Linked DNA regions of Celeribacter indicus. The protein of the gene in region 2 interacts with the protein of the main gene of each other region in a pairwise test. Links are inferred from orthologs where the notes say so. Each region holds a gene or a part of one and is shown on either strand. Other genes may lie near its edges. The genes, in order: P73_RS01410 and trkA.

The links.
Region 1: the proteins of trkA (region 2) and P73_RS01410 interact in binary tests that used the Escherichia coli proteins (3 or more experiments, as listed by UniProt). The link is inferred for Celeribacter indicus from one-to-one orthologs.

What each region holds. Positions count from the first base shown.
Region 1 is NZ_CP004393.1:277,461-284,597, forward strand. Bases 4,034-6,950 are described here. They hold P73_RS01410 (PTS sugar transporter subunit IIA), read right to left. Parts: upstream 5,766-6,950; coding sequence 5,301-5,765; downstream 4,034-5,300. Other genes in these bases: P73_RS01405 (nodulation protein NodH), read left to right, coding at 4,034-5,283; hpf (ribosome hibernation-promoting factor, HPF/YfiA family), read right to left, coding at 5,805-6,380; lptB (LPS export ABC transporter ATP-binding protein), read right to left, coding at 6,625-6,950. Also shown: P73_RS01390 (glycosyltransferase family 2 protein), read left to right, coding at 21-1,013; P73_RS01395 (glycosyltransferase family 2 protein), read left to right, coding at 1,176-2,162; P73_RS01400 (DUF5927 domain-containing protein), read left to right, coding at 2,159-3,856; more of P73_RS01405, read left to right, coding at 3,859-4,033; more of lptB, read right to left, coding at 6,951-7,137. UniProt on the Escherichia coli protein: Seems to have a role in regulating nitrogen assimilation.
Region 2 is NZ_CP004393.1:2,254,720-2,261,905, reverse strand. What follows is about bases 2,365-5,330. They hold trkA (Trk system potassium transporter TrkA), read right to left. Parts: upstream 4,553-5,330; coding sequence 3,176-4,552; downstream 2,365-3,175. Other genes in these bases: ntrX (nitrogen assimilation response regulator NtrX), read right to left, coding at 4,644-5,330; P73_RS11345 (TrkH family potassium uptake protein), read right to left, coding at 2,365-3,176. In the rest of the region: GTPase HflX, read right to left, coding at 1-1,118; RNA chaperone Hfq, read right to left, coding at 1,216-1,449; more of P73_RS11345, read right to left, coding at 1,629-2,364; more of ntrX, read right to left, coding at 5,331-6,047; P73_RS11330 (sensor histidine kinase NtrY-like), read right to left, coding at 6,069-7,186. UniProt on the Escherichia coli protein: Part of the constitutive potassium transport systems TrkG and TrkH. May regulate the transport activity of TrkG and TrkH systems. Binds to NAD(+) and NADH.

The DNA.
Region 1 (7,137 bases), 2.0 Mb from region 2 along the record:
GGCAGAATTACAGACTGCGCATGTTGCGCCGTTATCTGCTTTGGCGCGCCTTCCGGTCGCGTCGCGATCTCAGACTTGTGCGGGATAGGACCAAGAGCATCGCGCCGAAGTCGATCCTCTGCCTGTGTTGCGTGCGCAACGAGGCGGAGCGCCTTCCCTTCTTCCTCGCGTATTATAGGCGGCTCGGTGTCGATCATTTCCTTTTCATCGACAATGACAGCACAGATGGCACACCGGCCTTTCTCCAGGAACAGCCGGACGTGTCCCTCTGGTCCACGACGGCAAGTTACAAGGCGTCTCGATTCGGTCTCGACTGGACCAACCGGCTCCTGGCGAGATATGGGCGCGGCCACTGGTGCCTGACGGTGGATGCGGACGAGTTGCTCGCTTATCCCTTCGAGGAGACACGGACACTGCACGATCTCGTCCTCCATCTCGAAAGTGAAGGCGCGGTTGCGATGGGCGCTCTGATGCTCGATCTCTATCCGGTCGGGCCGATCGACGGCATCTCCCACGAAGCGGGGCAGGATCCGCGGGAGGTGCTGACCCATTTCGATCCGGGGCCCTACCGCGCGCAACGGCAGCGTCGAAAAAGGAACCTCTGGGTTCAGGGTGGCGCGCGGGAGCGGATGTTCTTTGCTCAGAACCCGCGGCGCGGGCCGACGCTCAACAAGTTGCCTCTCGTCAAATGGCACTGGCGTTACGTCTATATCAACTCGACCCATGCGATGTTGCCGAAAGCGCTCAATTTCGCCTATGACGGGCCGGGAGACAGCCGCTTGTGCGGCGTCCTGCTCCATACGAAATTTCTGCCCGTGGCGATCGAGAAGTCGCGCGAGGAAAAGAGCCGAAAGCAGCATTTCGGCCAGCCGGAGGCCTTCGATACCTATTACGATGCGGTAATTGCGGCGCCCGACTTCTTTTATGCGGGTTCCGTCGCCTATAAGGATTGGCGGCAGCTCGAGGCATTGGGACTGCTCAGCCGCGGTTCGTGGATGACTGATGCAGATTGACCGCGTCTGAGGTAAGAATGTCGAAACAATTTTCGGATTTAATTTTCAATTGTTTACCTTGATCCGGTAAATTCATACAAATATTCGGGCTCATGACCCTGTCGCGAGATGAGTCCGGAGGGGACGAAGGCTAGATCGGTGAGCAGGCTCGGGCACTATAGATTGCGGCTTCAACGCAAACGTGCACTCTGGCGGGCCTTCCGGGCACGTCGGCAGTTGGCTTGCGTTCAGGACAACACGCCGCGCATCCGCCACGATGACCTCCTGCTTGTGTCCACGCTGCGCAACGAACGTGTCCGACTGCCCTATTTCCTTTCCTATTACCGTGGCATGGGCGTGCGCCATTTCCTGATGATCGACAACGACAGTGACGACGGAACGCGCGAATACCTGCTCGGCCAGAAGGACGTCTCCGTCTGGCATACCACCGCGAGCTATCGCAACGCGCTTTTCGGCGTGCACTGGATGAACTGGATCGCGGGAAAATATTGCCACGGACACTGGACGCTCACCGTCGATGTGGACGAATTCCTCGTTTTCCCCTTCTGCGACACGCGCCCCATTCCGGCCCTGACCGACTGGCTGGACTCCTCCGGCATCCGCAGTTTTTCGGCGATGCTCATCGACATGTACCCGAAGGGACCGATCGACGCGCAGCCCTATCGCGAGGGGCAGGATCCCTTCGAGATCGCCGAGTGGTTCGACAGCGGGAATTACATGATTTCCACCAATCCGGTCTATCGCAACCTGTGGATCCAGGGCGGACCGCGCGCGCGTCTCTTTTTTGCGGAGGAGCCGGTCAATGCCCCGGCGCTCAACAAGATCCCGCTCGTGAAATGGCATCGCAGCTATGCCTATCTGCAATCGACCCACATGCTCCTGCCGCGGGGCCTCAACCTCGTCTACGAGACCCGAGGCGGGGAGAAGGCGTCGGGCGCGCTGCTCCACGCGAAGTTTCTCGACACATTCATGGAGAAGACCGAGGAGGAACTCACCCGGCGCCAGCATTATGCGGGCAGCCGGGAATATGTCATCTACCATGACCGGCTCCAGCGGGATCCCGATCTCTGGTGCAACTGGTCGGAGAAATACATCAACTGGCGCCAGCTTGAGATCCTCGGCCTCATGTCCAAGGGGAACTGGGCATGACGGTCGGCTTCGTGATGCTCGTGCATACCGCGCTGCACCGCGCGGAACAGGTTGCGCGGCACTGGGCGAACCATGGCTGTCCTGTGGTGATCCATGTCGACCGGCGGGTGAGGCGGGAGATGTACCAGCCCTTCGTCGAAAGCCTCAGCGATCTCGACAACGTGCTGTTTTCACGGCGTCACGCCTGCGAATGGGGCACATGGTCTCTGGTCGCGGCCTCGCAGGACGCGTCCGAGCTGATGCTCGAACGCTTCGGGGACGTGAGGCATGTCTACCTCGCTTCCGGATCGTGCCTGCCGCTTCGTCCGGTGGAGGACCTGAAGCAATATCTGGCCGCGCGCCCTTTGACGAATTTCATCGAAAGCGTGACGATCGAGGATGTGCCCTGGACGGTGGGCGGGCTCGATACCGAACGGTTCACCCTGCGCTTTCCGTTCTCGTGGAAAAGGCACCGCCGCCTTTTCGACCGTTACGTCGCGCTGCAACGTCGGCTGAAGGTCGAGCGCCGGATCCCCGCACGGCTGGTGCCGCATCTTGGAAGCCAATGGTGGTGCCTGACGCGCCAGACCCTTTCCGCCATTCTCGAGGACCCGGACCGCAAGCTCTACGATACCTATTTCAGGCGGGTCTGGATTCCCGACGAAAGCTATTATCAGACGCTCGTGCGGCTTCATTCCAATACGATCGAAAGCCGGTCCCTGACCCTGTCGAAGTTCGATTTTCAGGGCAAGCCCCATGTCTTCTACGACGACCACCTCCAGCTCCTGCGACGGTCGGACTGTTTTGTCGCGCGGAAGATCTGGCCGCAGGCGGAACGCCTCTACGAGACCTTCCTCAACAGCGATGTCGATCCGATGAAGGGTGCGGAGCCCAATCCCGGCAAGATCGACCGCATCTTCGCCAAGGCGGTCGAGCGGCGCACCAGGGGGCGCGCGGGACTCTATATGCAGAGCCGACTGCCCGGTCCCGGCAAGGACCATGGCAAGACCTCGTCGCCCTATTCGGTCTTCGAGGGGTTTTCGGACCTGTTCGAGGATTTCGACAGCTGGTTGTCGCGCGCGGTGGGGGCGCGGGTTCACGGCCATCTCTTCGCGCCCGAGCGGGTGGAGTTTTCCGGGGGGCAGAAGCTCTTTGCCGGCGCGCTTTCGGACAGTGCCTCCCTGCGTGACTACAATCCCTGCGCCTTTCTCACCTCGCTCCTCTGGAACACGCGCGGGGAGCGGCAGTGTTTCATGTTCGGCCCGCGCGACAATCAGGACATCAACTGGCTCATCGCCACGGATGCGAATGCCCAGATCTCGGTGATTTCCGGAGCTTGGGCGGTGAGCCTCTTCCGCTCCAACCTGAATTTTTCCGATATTCGCCGGGAGGCGGCGCGGCTTCAGCGGATCGAGGCCGCGCATCTGGAGATCCTGCGTTCGCAGCATGTGAAGGCGCGGGTGCGGATCTGGACCATGGCGGATTTCCTCGAGGCCGGGATGGAGCCGTTGCAGACGATCATTGACGAGATCATGCCGCGCAACGTGCGCCGGCTGACGGAGGCACCGCGGATGCGCGATCTGACGGGATTCGCGCAATTCTTGCAGAATTTGAAAAATCAGGGGATGAAACCTCATCTGATGGGAGATTTCCCCACCGGAAATGATCCGAATCCCCGTCTTGCCGGACGGAAACGGCCCTATTTGGTGAAATGAATATGTCTGATGCCTTCGATTATTTCGTGATCTTCGCGGAAATGCGGACCGGATCGAATTTTCTCGAAGAGAACCTGAACGCCTATCCGGGGCTGAAATGCTGGGGGGAAGCCTTCAATCCGGCCTTCATCGGCAAATCCGGCCAGACCGAACTCGTCGGGATCGGAATGGCGGCGCGCGAGGCGGATCCTTTGGCGCTTCTCGGGACATTGCGGGAAAGGACCGATGGGCTTGCGGGCTTCCGGTTCTTCCACGATCACGATCCGCGCGTGCTCACCCATGTGCTCGGTGATTCCCGCTGCGCCAAGATCGTGCTCACGCGCAACCCGCTCGACAGCTACGTCTCGCGCAAGATCGCGTCGGCCACGGGACAGTGGCGGCTCGGGGATCTCAAGGATGCCAGATCGGCCAAGGTGCGGTTCGAGCCGGGAGAGTTTCAGGAGCTGCTCGACGAGCTGAAGGGGTTTCAGCGCTTCCTGCAACGGCACTTGCAGACGACCGGCCAGACGGCGTTCTACATCAGCTATGACGATATTCAGGATATCGAGGTGCTGAACGGCCTCGCGCGCTTTCTCGGCGTCGACACCCCGCGCGAGAAGACCACCCAGAAGACGAAGGTTCAAAATCCCGCGCGGATCGAGGACAAGGTGGTGAACTATGCGGAGATGGTCTCCGCGCTTTCCGCCATCGACCATTTCAACCTGTCGGATACGCCGAATTTCGAGCCGGCACGGGGACCGGCCGTGCCATCCTATGTGGCGGCGGTGCGGACGCCGCTTCTCTATATGCCCGTGCGGGGAGGACCGGAGCGTGCGGTGCGGAACTGGCTTTCCGCGCTCGACCCAGAGGAGGAGGCGCTTCTGGAGGGTTTCACCCAGAAATCCCTGCGTCAGTGGAAGCGGAAGAACAAGGGACATCGCAGCTTTACCGTGATCGCCCATCCGGCAGTCCGGCTTCACCGCAGCTTTTGTCGCTATATCCTCAATCTCGGTCCGCAGACCTATCGGGAGATCCGTGACATGTTGCGGACGACCTACAAGCTGCCTTTGCCGGTGGAGGCTCCGGACGAAAGCTATGGTGTCGACCGGCATCGGGAGGCCTTCCGTAAGTTCGCGGATTTCGTGAGGGGCAACCTGAACGGGCAGACCTCCGTGCGGGTGGACGGGACATGGGCCTCCCAGTCCGAGGTGGTCAAGGGGTTCGCGGATTTCTCCCTACCCGACCTGATCCTTCGCGAGGAGGATCTGTCGGCCGGAATCGGCACTCTCGCCTCCGCCGTGGGAAGCACAGCGGTTGCTCTCGCCGCGGAGCCGGAGGATACCCCCTTCGCGCTCTCTGAGATCTATGACGCCGACATAGAAGAGGCCGTGCGCGCGGCTTACCAGCGGGACTACATGATGTTCGGATTCGGCCCCTGGAAGGCTTGAACCGGGCGCGGGGGCCGTCAGGCGGCCTTTGTCGCCGGGCCTTCGGTCAGGATGGCGTGGAGTGTTGCCGGATCCGCGTTCGCCCGCAGCTTCGTACAGACGTCTCCGTCGCGCATCGTGCGGGAGACGAGAGCGAGCGCCTTCAGATGGTCGACGCCCGATTCGGCGGGTGCGAAAAGTGCGAAGACGAGGTCCACCGGCTGCCGGTCGACCGCATCGAAATCCATCGGACTTTCGAGCCGCAGGAAGGCACCCACGACGCGGTCGAGCCCGGCGATCCGGGCGTGCGGCAAGGCTACGCCATGGCCCACACCGGTGGGACCAAGGCTTTCGCGTTCCTGGAGAGCATCGAACGTGTCGTTGACCGACAGGCCATAGGCGCTCGCCGCAATTTCTCCGAGGTCCTGAAACAGGCGCTTCTTGCTGGTCATCTTCCCGACGACCTTCACAGCCTGCGGATCCAAGATCTTTGAGATATCCATTAGGTGCACCCGCCCCGACCCGTCGCGGCGGGCCGATCTTTATTTCGCGTTGTCCGGGTCGATCCAGCCGATATTCCCGTCAGGGCGGCGGTAGACCACGTTCAAACCAGTTTTACCTTCATTATGGAACAGAAGCACCGGCGCGCCGGCAAGTTCCATCTGCATCACCGCCTCGCCGACCGTGAGTGTCGGAATCCTCGTCTCCATCTCGGCGATGATCATCGGCTGAAGGGTTTCCGGCTCCTGATCCTCGTCATATTCCGACGCCGCGAGGATATACTGGGAAGCTTCGAGGAGTTCAACAGGTTCGGACCGCACCTTGTGATGATCTTTCAGGCGGCGCTTGTAGCGGCGCAACTGCTTGTCCATCTTTTCGGTGCAGCCGTCGAAGGCCGCATAGATCTCATGTGCGTGCGCGCTCGCCTGGGCCGTCAGGCCGGAGGACAGATGCACCACGGCTTCACAGGTGTATTCCGCCCCGCTTTTCGAAAACACCACATTCGCATCCGTCGGACGTTGGGAATACTTGTCGAGCACGGTCCCAAGCTCCGTCTGGACATGTGTCTGAAGCGCCGATCCGATGTCGATTTGTTTTCCGCTGATTTGGTACCGCATAGATACCTCCTTCTCATTGGGGCCCGTGCGCGCCGTGGTTACCGCTGGTGCGGACGGGTCTCTGGATTTTGTTTGAAAGCGGGATACGAATGCAAACGCTGGTAAATGGACCCGGACGACCCGTCGGGGTGGCGAACCGGCGCCTGAAGGCGTGTTGGGGCCGCGGCGCAGACTGTCATACGAGCGTCTTGCATCACCTGTATTTGGCGGCAGATCGCGGGGGGTTGTCAATCGAAACCCGCGCTCAGATCCGGAAATTGTCTCCAAGGTAAACGCGGCGCACGGTTTCGTCCGCGACGATTTCCTCGCGCGTGCCGGACATCAGCACCGTGCCATCGTGAAGGATATAGGCGCGGTCGATAATTCCGAGCGTTTCCTGAACGTTATGATCCGTGATGAGGACTCCGATGCCACGGGTGCGCAGTTCGGAGACCAGTCCGCGGATTTCCGCCACGGCGATCGGATCGACCCCGGCGAAGGGTTCATCGAGCAGCACGTAGGAGGGATTGGAGGCGAGGCAGCGGGCGATCTCGACGCGGCGGCGTTCGCCGCCCGAAAGCGCGAGCGCGGGGGCGCGTCGCAGATGCGCGATGGAGAATTCGGAGAGCAGGTCCTCGAGCCGCTCGCGCCGCATCAGCGGGTCGTCCTCCGCGACCTCGAGAATCGCGAGGATGTTGTCCTCGACACAGAGCCCGCGAAAGATCGACGCCTCCTGTGGCAGGTACCCGATTCCCATCTTCGCGCGCCGGTACATGGG
Region 2 (7,186 bases):
GAGACGGCGGCGAGCAGCGCGTCGATCCCCTCGCCCGTGACCGCGGAGATCGCAAAGACATTCGGCTCCCGCCCCGCGCGTTCGAGCCGCGCGGCACGCGCCTCCTCCGGCAGCAGGTCGATCTTGTTCCAGACCTCGAACATCGGCGTGTCCTCCCGGATCCCGAGATCATGGAGGATCTTCAGCACGTCTTCCTTCTGCTCCTCCGTCTCCTCGGCGGCGATGTCGCGCACATGCAGGATCAGATCGGCGTCGAGCACCTCCTCGAGCGTGGCGCGGAAGGCGGCGACCAGTTGCGTCGGCAGTTTCGAGATGAAGCCCACCGTGTCCGACAGGATGATCTCCCGGTCGCCGCCATGGGCGTTCGGGATCGACAACTGCCGCATCGTCGGGTCGAGCGTGGCGAAGAGCATGTCCTTGGCGAACACGTCCGCACCCGTCACCTTGTTGAAGAACGTGGATTTCCCGGCGTTCGTGTAGCCCACGAGCGCGACGATCGGAAACGGCACCTTGGCGCGCGAGGCGCGGTGCAGCTCGCGGGTCTTCACCACCTTGTCGAGCTGCCGGCGCAGGCGCACGAGCTGCTCGTCGATGGCGCGGCGGTCCGCCTCGATCTGCGTCTCGCCCGGACCGCCGACGAAGCCGAGCCCGCCCCGCTGGCGCTCGAGGTGGGTCCAGGCCCGCACGAGCCGGGTGCGCTGGTAGCTCAGCGCCGCCATCTCCACCTGCAACACGCCCTCGCGGGTGCGCGCGCGGTCGGAGAAGATCTCGAGGATGAGGCCGGTGCGATCGAGGATCTTCACCTTCCACTCCTTCTCGAGATTGCGCTGCTGAACCGGGCTCACCGGCCCGTCGATCAGCACGAGTTCGACCTCCGCGGCCTTCATCCGCTGGTTCAGCTCCTCGATCTTGCCCGTTCCGAACAGGTGGCCGGGCTGGATCTTCGGCAGGCGCACGATCTCCGAGCCGACCACCTCGAGGTTGGGCAGCGCCTCGGCGAGCGCCACGGCCTCCTCCAGCCCCGCGACCGGATCGCGCCGGTCCCGGTCGGAGGTGATGTCCGGGTGGAGAACCCAGGCGCGCGTCGGCAGGATCTCGTGTTCGTGCAATTCGGCCAAATGCCGCTCCTTCAACAGACGTGGGCACCCGCCGCGGGATGCGGGGGGTGCGCGTCACGTAATCGGTGCAGGACGGAATGCAAGGGGCGCGGCCCCCTCACTCCTCGCTGTCGTAGAGGTTGATCGGCTGGGCCGGCATGATGGTGGAGATCGCATGCTTGTAGACAAGCTGGCTCTGACCGTCCCGGCGCAGCAGGACGCAGAAATTGTCGAACCATGTGATCACGCCCTGAAGCTTCACCCCGTTGATCAGGAAGATCGTGACGGGAACCTTGGTCTTGCGGACGTGATTGAGGAAGGCATCCTGGAGATTCTGTTTATCGGCGGCCATGAGAAAATTGCCTTTTTCTTGCGCTTTATGATGCGAACTGTCCCTCGGGCGACAGCACTTGCGCTCACGTTCGCAGGAGTTCTTGAGGAATGTCAAGATTGTGCATGGAAAATCGCGACGCGATGCCGCGGCGCGGCGCAAAATTACGTCATTTGTAGCGCTAACGCCTGTCGGCCCCGTCAGCGGCGCCAGAATTCGGGGTTGAGCAGCGCGATGATCGCCAGCATCTCGAGCCGTCCGAGCACCATCGTGCCGGCGAGGACGAGCTTCATCGGATCGGTCAGCGCGGCATAGCTCATCGGGTCGGTTCCCGCGACCCTCACCAGCGGCCCCGTCGTCGTCAGCGCGGAAATGGTGAAGATCGCCGCCCGCTCGAAATCGAGCCCGAGCAGCGCGAGCAGCATCATCACCCCCGCGATGGTGAAGGCGAAGACCATGAAGTAAACCCAGGCCACATAGGCGCCTTCGCGCCTTATCCGCCGCGCGTTGGCCCCGGCCCCGCCGACCGAATGGGGCGAGACCAGCTTCTCGATCTCCCGCTCGCCGTGCCGCACGAGGGCATAAAGGCGCAGGAGCTTCACGCCCCCCGCCGTGGTCGCCACCCCGCCGCCGAAGATCGCAAGCCCCATCAGCAGCACGCCCGGCGCCTGGAGCCCGGACCAGAGCCGCGCCTCCTCCCAGCCCATGCTCTCGAAGCCCGCGGTGCTGAGGAAGGAGAGCACCATGAACATCGACCCCCAGAGCGAGGACAGCGCGCGGCCGAAGGTCCAGTCGCCCGAGACCTCGAGCACCGCGACCCAATGTCGCAGGAACAGCAGCAGCGGCACCGCCACCATGAGCGCGAGCCCGATCTTCATCTCCGGGTCGCGCCAGAGCGGCGGTGCGTCGGGGCGCGGGTTGTCGGCGGTGAAGGTCTTGCGCGACAGGGCCAGAAAGAGGAAGGCGAAGATCAGCAGCTCCCCGACGAAGCCGGTGCGCGTGTTGGTGAGCCCGCCCACCGGCGAGATGCCGGAGGTGGACATGACCGACATCGCGTGGATCAGCGCGACGAAGGCGGGAGAGCCGACCATGGCGAGCGCGAACCACAACGCGAGCGTGAGGCCGATGTAGATCGGAAAGAGCTTCGTCGTGAACCGCGCCATCCGCTCCGGCGCGGCGGCGATGCGGGTGATCTGCGAGGCGCGCGCATCGCTCTGGCCGGGCTGGCGCGAGGAGATCACCTCAAAGCCGCCGAGGTTCAGCGGCGCGAGCACCGCGACCGCCGTCACCCAGGCGAAGAGCCCGCCGAGCCAGGCGACGAGCGCGGTCCAGAGATGCTCCGGGCGGCTCAGACGCGCCGGATCGTCGAACAGCGTCGCGCCGGTGGTGGTGAGCGCCGAGACCATCTCGAAATAACCGTTGAGAAAGGTCGTGTCCTGCGTCGCCTCGACGAAGGGCACGGCAAGCACGAGCGGCAGCGCCGTATAGGTGCCGAGCAGCGTCAGGAGCTGGTTGCGCCCCTCCCGGTCGCGGTCGCGCCGGCCGTCGCGGGCCTCCGTCGCCTCAGGCCGGAACAGCGCGATGGCGATGAAGCCCGCGAGGGAGCAGACCAGCACCGAGGGATAGAGAAAGGCCCGCGCGTCGTCCCATTCGCGCAGGATGAGCGCATAGAAGGCCGGGACCAGCATCGCGCCCCCCGAGACCAGCATCAGCTGGACAAAGAACGGCATGCGCGAAAAGCGGTTCATCAGAAGAAGTCGATCGAGACTTGCAACAGCCGCTCGACCTCCGGCACGTCGGCGGTGAGCGAGAAGATGGAAATCACGTCGCCCTCGTCGATCCGCGTCTCCCCGGTCGGCTTCACATAGACGTCGCCCTTGGCGATCGCGCCGACCAGCACGCCCTCGGGAAAGTCGATGTCGCGGATGCGCTTGCCGGAGATCGGCGAGGTCGAGAGCACCTGCGCCTCGATCACCTCCGCCTCGCCGTCGCCCACCGAATAGACGTTGCGCACCCGCCCGTGGCGGATATGGCGCAGGATCGAGGAGACGGTGGTCGCGCGCGGGTTGATATAGGCGTCGATGTCGAGCGCGGAGAGGATCGGCACGAGCGAGGGATCGTTCACGAGACAGATCGCCATCGCCGCCCCCGCCTGTTTCGCACGCACGGCGGCGAGCATGTTCACCTTGTCGTCGTCGGTGACGCAGAGCACGGCATCCGCCCGGCTCACCCCTGCCTCGGACAAGAGCTCGGGATCGAGCGCGTCGCCGTTCAGCACGATGGTGCGCTCGAGACTGTCGGCGGCCCGCTCCGCGATCCTGCGGTCCTTCTCGATGATCTTCGCGCGCACCCGCTCGGTGCGCGTCTCCAGCGCCCGCGCGACGCCGAGCCCGACATTGCCGCCGCCGAGGATCACGACGCGCTCCTGCTTGGAGTGGGGCTTGCCGAAGATCTCGAGCGTGCGGGCGATGTCGTCGGAATTGACGAAGACATAGACCGCATCGCCTGCAAAGAGCTGGTCCCCCGGCTCGGGGGCAAAGAGCTTGCCGTCGCGGCGCACGCCGACGACGGTGGCGCGCAGGGTGGAGAAGAGTTCCGTCAGCTCACGCAGCGAGGCGTTGAGCACCGGGCAATCCGCCTCGAGCGCGATGCCCAGCAGATGCGCGCGCCCCGCGAGGAAGACCTGCGTGTCGAAGGCCGCAGGCGCGGCGAGCCGCCGGAGCGCCGCCTCCGCGACCTCCTTCTCGGGCGAGATCACCACGTCGATCGGCATGTGGTCGCGCCGGTAGAGGTCGGAATAGATCGCGGTGAGATAGCTCTGCGCCCGCAGCCGCGCGATCTTGCGCGGCACGGCAAAGACCGAATGCGCCACCTGGCAGGTGACCATGTTCACCTCGTCGGAATAGGTGGCGGCGATGATCATGTCGGCATCCCGCGCGCCCGCCTTTTCAAGGATGTCGGGATAGGAGGCATGGCCCTCGATCCCCTGCACGTCGAGCGTGTCCGTCGCACGCCGCACCAGCGCGGGATTGTTGTCGACGACGGTCACGTCGTTCCTCTCGCCCGAAAGCTGCCTGGCGATCTGCCATCCGACCTGCCCGGCGCCGCAAATGATGACTTTCATTGCATCATCCCCTTTCGCTTCGGCTCAGCCTTCGCACTTAACGCGGGCACGGTCAATGCGCCTGCCGTGGGGACGGGCGGTCTTCGCGGCGCTATTGCGCCGCGTCTTCGGAGACATAGGCCACGCGCCCGCCCTGTTTCGTGCCGGTGACGACGCCCAGCGACTTGAGCTTGCGGTGCAGCGCCGAGCGTTCCATCCCGACGAAGGTGGCGGTGCGCGAGATGTTCCCGCCGAACCGGTTGATCTGGGTCAGCAGGTATTCGCGCTCGAACATCTCCCGCGCCTCGCGCAGCGGCAGGGTCGCGATGGCCGGCGACAGCATCGCGCCGCCCTCGTCCACCCCGCCCTCCTGCGCGGGCAGTTCGGCGGCGTCGATCTCCCCCGTGCTGTCGCCGAGGATCAGCACCCGCTCGATCACGTTCTTGAGCTGCCGCACGTTGCCCGGCCAGCTCATCGTCTGGAGCATCGCCGCCGCATCCTCCGACAGCTCCCGCAGCGGCAGGCCCTGCACGCGGTTAAGCTGCGCGATGAAATGGCGCGCGAGTTCGGGAATGTCCTCGCGCCGCTTCTCGAGCGCGGGCACCTCGATCGGCACGACGTTCAGCCGGTGATAGAGCTCCTCGCGGAAGGTCCCGGCGAGGATCTCTCCCTGGAGGTCGCGCGAGGTGGAGGAGATCACGCGCAGGTCGACGGAGACCTTGCCCGCCCCGCCGACGCGGGTGAATTTCTGCTCGACCAGGACGCGCAGGATCTTCGACTGGGTGCCGAGCGGCATGTCCGCCACCTCGTCGAAATAGATCACGCCGCCGCTGGCCTCCTCGAGAAGCCCCTTCTCGACCCCCCGCTCCGGGCTTTCGCGGCCGAACAGCACCTCCTCCATCCGCTCCGGCGCGATCGTGGCGGAGGAGACGGTCACGAAGGGCGCCTCGCGGCGGTCGGAATTGAGGTGGATGTAGCGCGCCGCAACCTCCTTGCCGACGCCCGCAGGCCCAGTGAGCATCACCCGCCCGTTCGAGCGCGTGACCTTCTCGAGATTGGACTTGAGCTGCTTGAACGCGGTGGAGATGCCGATCATCTCCACCTCCGCGCCGCCCGACCGCTTCAGCGTGGCATTCTCGCGCCTGAGCCGCGAGGTCTCCATCGCGCGGCCGATCACCACCATGAGCTGGTCGATGTTGAAGGGCTTCTCGATGAAGTCATAGGCGCCCTGCTTGATCGCCGCCACCGCGATCTCGATATTGCCGTGGCCGGAGATGATGATGATCGGCACCTCGGGGTGCTCGCGCTTGACATGCTTGAGGATGTCGATCCCGTCCATGTCGCTGTCCTTGAGCCAGATGTCGAGGATCATGAGCGAGGGCACACCCGCGCCGATCTCGCGCAGACATTCGTCCGAGTTCGAGGCCAGCCGGGTCTCGTATCCCTCGTCCCGGAGAATATCCCCGATCAACTCACGGATGTCGCGCTCGTCATCGACGATCAGAATGTCCGGCATGGCTCTGTCCCCACTTCAATACTACACTGCAAGTTTCTGTTCTTGTTGAACTTCACGTTCCTTCAAAAGCGCAAGGCGAATGGTCGCCCGCGCCCCGATCCGGCCCGAGGGATCGAGCGGCACGCCATCCGACAGCGTCAGCGTACCGCCATGCTCCTCGATGATCTTCTTGACGATCGGCAGGCCCAGCCCGGTGCCTTTCTCGCGCGTCGTGACATAGGGCTCGAACAGCCGCGACCGGTCCTCCGGCAGGCCGATGCCATTGTCCGCGATCTCGATCACCGCCTCCTGTCCTTCGCAGGCGAGCGTCACGCGCACGGTCGGCACATGGCCTTCCGGAACGCCGGTTTCGTAAAGCGTGTCAATGGCTTCCCCGGCATTCTTTATAAGATTGGTGAGCGCCTGACCGATCATCGTCGCATCGACCTCCGCCCAGGCCGTCGCCGGCGCGATCTCCGAGACGATGGTCACGTCGGGCTGGGCATTCTGCTGCAACAGCACCGCGCCGCGCACCAGCGCGACGAGATCCTGCTCCCGCCGCTCGGGCGAGGGCATCCGCGCGAATTTGGAAAACTCGTCGACGATCCGCCGCAGGTCGCCGGTCTGGCGCACGATGACGGAGGTATATTGCTCGAGATCCGCCCGCGTCTCCTCGTCGAGGCCCCGGCCGAACTTCCTCAGGATCCGCTCCGCCGAAAGCTGGATCGGCGTGAGCGGGTTCTTGATCTCATGCGCGATCCGCCGGGCGACATCGCCCCAGGCGGCGAGCCGCTGCGCGCTCACGAGGTCGGTGACGTCGTCGAAGACCACCACATAGCCTTCGAGCAGCCCCTCGACATCCCGCCGGGTGGCGATCCGCACGAGCAGGCTTTCCTGCGCGCCGGAGCGGATCAGCCGGATCTCCTCCTGGACCACCTCCCGCCCCTGCCCGCGCAGGGTGTCGAAGAGCGGGCCGAATTCCGGCACCAGCAGGCCCAGGTTCTCGCCGGTCACGTCGCGCGTTCCGAGCGACAGAAGCGTCTGCGCCGAACGGTTGGACAGCGTCACGCGCCCCGAGGCGTCGAGCCCGATCACCCCCGCCGTCACCGAGGAGAGCACGCTGTCGAACAGCCGGCGCCGCTGGTCGATCTGCTCGTTGC